Regions from separate parts of the Bacillus sp. 2175 genome, predicted to be linked through region 2. Evidence: a T-box and tRNA genes for the amino acid it is inferred to sense, from the RefSeq annotation. Region 2 holds a T-box; the other holds one or more tRNA genes.
What was found. A T-box is a leader RNA that pairs with one kind of tRNA and senses whether it is charged. The one in region 2 lies ahead of alaS (alanine--tRNA ligase), so its partner is inferred to be a tRNA-Ala.
Positions count from the first base shown of each region.

Region 1 (4,019 bases), 470 kb from region 2:
CAACTAAATCTGCATCTTTACAATCTGCATAGCTACCGCTCCAAACTTTTGTTGGTGATGGAGAGAATGGTACCGCATGGCTTAAGTCCATTGCTTCCCCTTCTGCTTTTGCTTCATTAACATCTACTAATACGAATTCTTCAGCTACACCTTGGTTAATCATTGAGTAAGCGTAACTACAACCTACAGCTCCTGTTCCTACTAATACTACACGATTGATACCTTTTTTCATGGTAATTTCCCCTCTCTATTGTTCACATATATTTTTTTATGATTGTTTAAGTAATTAATTAAAATACTAATTTAATGTTGTTTAACTTCTTTACATTCATATTGTAGCACGTATTATTGTGAATTACTTCACAAATTATGACCTATTTGTGAACTTTTTCACATAGAGTGTAAAGTTATTGGAATAGGTGTGGAATCCATTTCAATGGAGGCGTTTTCTTTAGATTGTGAAAGGGTTTTTCTTGTGGTTTTCATCGGTAAGTGAAATTATATCGGCGATTTTTAGAATATATCGACCGTAACTCCAAATATATCAGCGATTATTAAAATTTATCGATCGTAACTCAAATTATATCAGCGATTTTTGCAATATATCGATTTACCGACAAAACTCGACAATACTGACAACATAAAAAAGCTGTCTTCAGTAGATCACACCTGTTGAGAGAAAGCAGCTTCTTCTATATATTATTTATTTTCATCCGTTTCTCCAAGTGTAGGAGGCTACAGCCATACAGCTGGGGTAAAAGTTCAACTTGAGGTATCATTTTAGATAGATAATTCCTTCATATCCATACAGGTCCAAATAAATAACATGATTGTATTTACCGCTCTATATACCCAACTGCAACAGCCCATACTTCATATTTCTTCTATGCATAAAAAAGCAGACTATCCAAAGTTCACTTTTATACAACAAAAAAGAGATAGCAGATTATGCTATCTCTTTTAGTATGACCCGTACGGGATTCGAACCCGTGTTACCGCCGTGAAAGGGCGGTGTCTTAACCACTTGACCAACGGGCCAGTTCTGGCAGAGAAGAAGGGATTCGAACCCTCGCACCGCGTTCGCGATCTACTCCCTTAGCAGGGGAGCCCCTTGAGCCACTTGGGTACTTCTCTATAAATATGGCTCCGCAGGTAGGACTCGAACCTACGACCGATCGGTTAACAGCCGATAGCTCTACCACTGAGCTACTGCGGAACAATTATGGTGGGCCTAAATGGACTCGAACCATCGACCTCACGCTTATCAGGCGTGCGCTCTAACCAGCTGAGCTATAGGCCCATAATTAAAAAGCGGGTGAAGAGAATCGAACTCTCGACCAGAGCTTGGAAGGCTCTTGTTTTACCACTAAACTACACCCGCATTAAATTGTAAATGGTGAGCCATGAAGGACTCGAACCTTCGACCCTCTGATTAAAAGTCAGATGCTCTACCAACTGAGCTAATGGCTCATTTTGAAAGTGGTGCCGACTAGAGGACTTGAACCCCCAACCTACTGATTACAAGTCAGTTGCTCTACCAATTGAGCTAAGTCGGCTCGTGATTTCAAAATGGTGGCTCGGGACGGAATCGAACCGCCGACACGAGGATTTTCAGTCCTCTGCTCTACCGACTGAGCTACCGAGCCTTTATGTAAAAAATGGCGGTCCCGACCGGGGTCGAACCGGCGATCTCCTGCGTGACAGGCAGGCATGTTAACCACTACACCACGGGACCATTTGGTTGCGGGGACAGGATTTGAACCTGCGACCTTCGGGTTATGAGCCCGACGAGCTACCGTGCTGCTCCACCCCGCGATGATAAAATATTCACTTTAGAAAAAATGGAGGAGGTAGAGGGATTCGAACCCCCGCGCGACTCTCGCCGCCTGTCGGTTTTCAAGACCGATCCCTTCAGCCGAACTTGGGTATACCTCCGAGATATATACGTCTAATGGTGGACCTTGTAGGACTCGAACCTACGACCGGACGGTTATGAGCCGTCTGCTCTAACCAGCTGAGCTAAAGGTCCTTTATGGTAGCGGCGGAGGGGATCGAACCCCCGACCTCACGGGTATGAACCGTACGCTCTAGCCAGCTGAGCTACACCGCCATAAATGATATTAATATAAGTGGAGCCTAGCGGGATCGAACCGCTGACCTCCTGCGTGCAAGGCAGGCGCTCTCCCAGCTGAGCTAAGGCCCCATGTTTTTAGGAATATCGGGAAGACAGGATTTGAACCTGCGACCCCCTGGTCCCAAACCAGGTGCTCTACCAAGCTGAGCCACTTCCCGTTAATAAAAGCGCGCCCGAGAGGAGTCGAACCCCTAACCTCTTGATCCGTAGTCAAACGCTCTATCCAATTGAGCTACGGGCGCATATGGTGCCGAGGGCGGGGGTCGAACCCGCACGGTGGTCACCCACCGCAGGATTTTAAGTCCTGTGCGTCTGCCTGTTCCGCCACCCCGGCATGTCATATTGAAAATTGGAGCGGAAGACGGGATTCGAACCCGCGACCCCAACCTTGGCAAGGTTGTATTCTACCACTGAACTACTTCCGCAAGACATGTATGAGTTATTTAATTAAAAGTGCGGGTGAAGGGAGTCGAACCCCCACGCCAAAGGCGCCAGATCCTAAGTCTGGTGCGTCTGCCAATTCCGCCACACCCGCATATTAATTTATTTAAGAAAAATGGGGCGACTGATGGGAATCGAACCCACGAATGCCGGAGCCACAATCCGGTGCGTTAACCACTTCGCCACAACCGCCATGATTTCTGGTGCCGACTAGAGGACTTGAACCCCCAACCTACTGATTACAAGTCAGTTGCTCTACCAATTGAGCTAAGTCGGCTAAATGGTGGAGGATGACGGGATCGAACCGCCGACCCCCTGCTTGTAAGGCAGGTGCTCTCCCAGCTGAGCTAATCCTCCATTTGCCTGGCAACGTCCTACTCTCACAGGGACAAGGTCCCAACTACCATCGGCGCTAGAGAGCTTAACTTCCGTGTTCGGTATGGGAACGGGTGTGACCTCTCTGCCATCATTACCAGACTGTATTCATTTAAGACAAGAATTATTGTAACTCATTCACTTTTGAAAGTCAACAAGTTTTTTATATTCTTTCAAAACTAGATAACATTGCTTCATATTATATGGTTAAGTCCTCGATCTATTAGTATTCGTCAGCTCCACATGTCACCATGCTTCCACCTCGAACCTATCAACCTGATCATCTTTCAGGGATCTTACTAGCTTACGCTATGGGAAATCTCATCTTGAGGGGGGCTTCATGCTTAGATGCTTTCAGCACTTATCCCTTCCGCACATAGCTACCCAGCTATGCCCTTGGCAGAACAACTGGTACACCAGCGGTGCGTCCATCCCGGTCCTCTCGTACTAAGGACAGCTCCTCTCAAATTTCCTACGCCCACGACGGATAGGGACCGAACTGTCTCACGACGTTCTGAACCCAGCTCGCGTACCGCTTTAATGGGCGAACAGCCCAACCCTTGGGACCGACTACAGCCCCAGGATGCGATGAGCCGACATCGAGGTGCCAAACCTCCCCGTCGATGTGGACTCTTGGGGGAGATAAGCCTGTTATCCCCGGGGTAGCTTTTATCCGTTGAGCGATGGCCCTTCCATGCGGAACCACCGGATCACTAAGCCCGACTTTCGTCCCTGCTCGACTTGTAGGTCTCGCAGTCAAGCTCCCTTATGCCTTTGCACTCTACGAATGATTTCCAACCATTCTGAGGGAACCTTTGGGCGCCTCCGTTACACTTTAGGAGGCGACCGCCCCAGTCAAACTGCCCACCTGACACTGTCTCCCGGGTCGATAAGACCCGTAGGTTAGAATTTCAATACAGTCAGGGCGGTATCCCACCAGCGCCTCCACCGAAGCTAGCGCTCCGGTTTCAATGGCTCCCGCCTATCCTGTACAAACTGTACCAAAATTCAATATCAGGCTACAGTAAAGCTCCACGGGGTCTTTCCGTCCTGTCGCGGGTAACCTGCA
Region 1 is NZ_CM173819.1:4,595,752-4,599,770, forward strand. Features, by position in the region: gene ACXKY9_RS23850 (L-lactate dehydrogenase) at 1-232, opposite strand, end outside; tRNA gene ACXKY9_RS23855 (tRNA-Glu) at 967-1,038, opposite strand; tRNA gene ACXKY9_RS23860 (tRNA-Ser) at 1,044-1,134, opposite strand; tRNA gene ACXKY9_RS23865 (tRNA-Asn) at 1,142-1,216, opposite strand; tRNA gene ACXKY9_RS23870 (tRNA-Ile) at 1,224-1,300, opposite strand; tRNA gene ACXKY9_RS23875 (tRNA-Gly) at 1,311-1,381, opposite strand; tRNA gene ACXKY9_RS23880 (tRNA-Lys) at 1,395-1,470, opposite strand; tRNA gene ACXKY9_RS23885 (tRNA-Thr) at 1,481-1,556, opposite strand; tRNA gene ACXKY9_RS23890 (tRNA-Phe) at 1,571-1,646, opposite strand; tRNA gene ACXKY9_RS23895 (tRNA-Asp) at 1,660-1,735, opposite strand; tRNA gene ACXKY9_RS23900 (tRNA-Met) at 1,739-1,815, opposite strand; tRNA gene ACXKY9_RS23905 (tRNA-Ser) at 1,843-1,935, opposite strand; tRNA gene ACXKY9_RS23910 (tRNA-Ile) at 1,953-2,029, opposite strand; tRNA gene ACXKY9_RS23915 (tRNA-Met) at 2,034-2,110, opposite strand; tRNA gene ACXKY9_RS23920 (tRNA-Ala) at 2,131-2,203, opposite strand; tRNA gene ACXKY9_RS23925 (tRNA-Pro) at 2,219-2,292, opposite strand; tRNA gene ACXKY9_RS23930 (tRNA-Arg) at 2,303-2,376, opposite strand; tRNA gene ACXKY9_RS23935 (tRNA-Leu) at 2,380-2,468, opposite strand; tRNA gene ACXKY9_RS23940 (tRNA-Gly) at 2,485-2,559, opposite strand; tRNA gene ACXKY9_RS23945 (tRNA-Leu) at 2,589-2,669, opposite strand; tRNA gene ACXKY9_RS23950 (tRNA-His) at 2,692-2,767, opposite strand; tRNA gene ACXKY9_RS23955 (tRNA-Thr) at 2,777-2,852, opposite strand; tRNA gene ACXKY9_RS23960 (tRNA-Val) at 2,857-2,932, opposite strand; rRNA gene rrf (5S ribosomal RNA) at 2,937-3,052, opposite strand; rRNA gene ACXKY9_RS23970 (23S ribosomal RNA) at 3,154-4,019, opposite strand, start outside.
Region 1: it has a tRNA-Ala gene. The T-box ahead of alaS (alanine--tRNA ligase) is inferred to sense a tRNA for this amino acid. The anticodon was not compared.

Region 2 (4,019 bases):
TACTTTTCACCGAATAATGCCATTGCGCCCATTTCTTTCGCTTCTTCGATTGCTTTTTGAGAAATCTCAACATCAATACTTTCCCAAATTTTCTCGTTTACCATACGCTCAATTTTTTCTAATTCGTCAGCTTGTACTTGACCGAAGTGAGAGAAGTCAAAGCGTAGACGTTCAGAAGTTACAAGAGAACCTGCTTGGTTAACGTGTGTTCCAAGTACGTCTTTTAATGCTTGGTGTAGTAAATGAGTTGCTGTATGATTTTTTACAACGCTACTACGATTTTTCGTATCGATAATAGCTTTTACAGCCGCATCTTTCGTTAATGTTCCTTCTTCAACAACAACTTTATGCAAGTTTTGGCCGTTTGGTGCTTTTTGTACGTCTTTTACAAGAACTTTCACGCCATCAGCAAGAAGGTAACCACGGTCTGCAATTTGTCCACCGCTCTCAGCATAGAATGGTGTTACATCAAGAATTAACTGTCCTTCTTCACCAGCTTGTAAGCTGTCTGTGTATTCGCCATTTTTCACAAGTGCAACAACGTTACTTTCTGTTGCAACTGTACCGTAACCAACGAATTCGCTCACTACTTTAATTTCTCCAAGGACACCACCTTGAACTTGCATAGAATCAACGTCTTGACGAGCAGCACGTGCACGCTCACGTTGTTTTTCCATTTCATTTTCAAAACCTTCATGATCAACTGTCATGCCAGCTTCTTCTGCATATTCTTCTGTTAATTCAATTGGGAAACCGTATGTGTCATATAGACGGAACGCATCTACTCCAGAAATAACAGTTGTTTTTTCTTCTTTTGCTTTTGCAATTACTTCAGCTAAAATCGCTTCACCATCATGAAGTGTTTCATGGAAACGCTCTTCTTCGTTCTTCACAACTTTCGCAATGAAATCTTTCTTTTCAAGTACTTCTGGATAGAAGTCTTTCATTACTTCTCCAACAACCGGTACTAATTCAAACATAAATGGACGATTGATGTTTAATTTCTTCGAATAACGAACAGCGCGGCGTAATAAACGACGTAATACATAACCACGGCCTTCGTTAGATGGAAGAGCACCGTCACCAACAGCGAATGTTACTGTACGGATATGGTCAGCAATTACTTTGAATGCCATATCTTTTTCTAAATCGCCATTACGATATTTTTCACCAGAAATTGTTTCTGTTGCATCAATCATCGGCATGAATAGGTCTGTATCGAAGTTTGTAGGCACATCTTGAACGATAGATGTCATACGCTCTAGACCCATCCCTGTATCAATGTTTTTCTTAGGAAGTGGTGTATATGAACCGTCTGGATTATGGTTAAATTGAGAGAATACAAGGTTCCATACTTCTAAGTAACGCTCGTTTTCTCCGCCTGGATATAATTCTGGGTCACTAAAGTCATTACCGTAAGCTTCTCCGCGGTCATAGAAAATCTCTGTATTCGGTCCACTTGGTCCTTCACCGATATCCCAGAAGTTTTCTTCTAAGCGAATAATACGCTCTTTTGGAACGCCCATTTTCTCATTCCAAATTGTGAATGCTTCTTCATCTTCTGGATGGATTGTAACTGATAGTAATTCTTTATCGAATCCGATCCATTTGTCGCTCGTTAAGAATTCCCAAGCCCATGTAATTGCTTCTTCTTTGAAGTAATCACCAATTGAGAAATTTCCTAACATTTCAAAGAATGTATGGTGACGAGCTGTTTTCCCTACGTTTTCAATATCGTTTGTACGAATTGATTTTTGAGCATTTGTAATACGTGGATTTTGTGGGATTACACGTCCATCAAAATATTTTTTTAATGTAGCTACACCACTATTAATCCATAGAAGAGATGGATCTTCATGCGGAACTAGTGATGCACTAGGTTCTACTGCATGTCCTTTTTCTTGGAAAAAGTCTAAAAACATTTGACGAATTTGTGCGCCTGTTAGTTGTTTCATTGTATTTTCCTCCTTAAATATAAAAAACTCCCGTCCCTATAAAAGGGACGAGAGTTAACTCGCGATACCACCCTAATTATGAATTGATTACAATAACAATCAATTCATCACCTCATGGTGCCGTAACGTGGCAAGACGGCAGTGATTAGCTGCTCTCAGGATTAGCTTTCTGTTACCCTTCATTTAAAGCTTCTTTCAGCCATATGGAAGCTTCTCTCTATAAATGGACTGTAACGTACTTGTTCCGTCATTGATTTAATGTATTATATGACTAAATATAATAGAATTCTCTTAAGTTTGTCAATGTAGATAATCATTTATATTGGATTAATTACTTATTAATCATAAGTATTCTACTATTCATTCTTAACAGCCTTTTCATATAGTATGCATTTATTAATAAATCGGAATCTCCTTATAAGAATAATTTATAAAAATTTCTAAATATTACTTTTTTGTTATAATTAAATTATTGTTAATAAAATAAAGGAGCGATCACAATGACAACCTTACTTAGCAAAGCTAAAAACATATTAGCGACTGACGAAACGATATTATTTTACGCAGCATGTTCATTAGACATATTTATTTATCGTTCCGTCGCAAGGCCAGGAATGCTAGTTTTAACGAACAAAAGGCTATTCTTTTATGGGCCAGATGTAAGTAAGAATCCAATATTTGAAGAGTACTCTTTCGCAAAAATTTCTAATCTAAAAGAACAAAAGCGTCTTTTCAACAATCAAATTGTATTTATGTATGATAACGAATGGAAAAAAATAAAACATATTCAAACAAATGATGTGAGCTCCCTCGTTCAAAAGATACACGAGCAGCTTTCTAAATAAATATATGATTAGCCCTCTATTTCTTACATAGAGGGCTTCTATACTTACACATCTTCTTTTTTCAAGAGCGGTCTCACATGAACAATGACAGTGCGAATAACTGCTAAAATCGGAACCGATATTAGCAATCCTACAATCCCAGCTACCTCTCCCCCAACTAGTAAGGCAAGCATAATAATAACGGGATGCATACGAAGTGACTTACCAACGATGTAAGGCGATAAAATGTTACTCTCCACAAATTGCAAAATCGCAATTGTGATCCCCGCCTTAATAAGTAAACTCGTTGATACTGTTGCTGCAATCATTAACGTCGGGATTGCTCCTAAAATAGGACCGAAGTACGGGATTATATCCGTTACCCCAATAATAATGCCAAGCAATAATGGATATTTCATACCGATAAACCAAAAAGAAAGAGCTGATACTCCCCCTAATACTAAACAAACAAATAACTGTCCTCGAATATAACTTCCAAGTGATTTATCAATTTCTTTCGCAAGCATTTGCCCCGTACCTCGCCATTTACTTGGGACTAGTTTCCAAAAGATATGATAAAACTCACCATAATCTTTTAATATGTAAAATACAATGAACGGTATTAAGAAAATAATGAGCAATGAATCGAGTACACCACGAGCTGTACTCATCACTTTATTTAAAAGCGCTTGAATCTTCGTTTCCACACCCACAAAAAGTTGTTTCACCTTTTCATGAATGAACGAAGGGAAATTCGCCGTTTGTTCTGTAACGCCATCCATCCACGAATCGTACATTTTTGTAAACTGCGGAAATTGTTCATTAATCTCTTGTAACTGTTTAATAACGACTGGTGTTCCTTTATAAATCCCATAACCAATTCCGCCAAAGAAAAGGATATAAATGAGCAAAATGGCAAGTGTACGGGGCATCCCTTCCTTATGAATTTTTTCAATTAAAGGGTGCAATAAATACGCAATAAAACACGCGATAAGAAACGGCGTGATTGCTACTTTAAATACAAAAATAATCGGTGCCCATAGCGGCTTAATTTTTAAAAAGACGAGCAGACAAAGAAAAACAAGTAACAATAATCCTAAACGATATATCCAAATGATTTTAAGATTCTTCACATGAAAAACCTCCTCCACCTTTATTTTGAAAATAAATGGGGTAGGTTATGTGCGAAACTTTTAAAATCTTTTCATACGGACCATACTGTTTTTTAAAGACGTACATA
Region 2 is NZ_CM173819.1:4,129,460-4,133,478, forward strand. Features, by position in the region: gene alaS (alanine--tRNA ligase) at 1-1,955, opposite strand, end outside; T-box leader at 1,996-2,215, opposite strand; gene ACXKY9_RS21430 (PH domain-containing protein) at 2,456-2,800, shown strand; gene ACXKY9_RS21435 (AI-2E family transporter) at 2,845-3,912, opposite strand.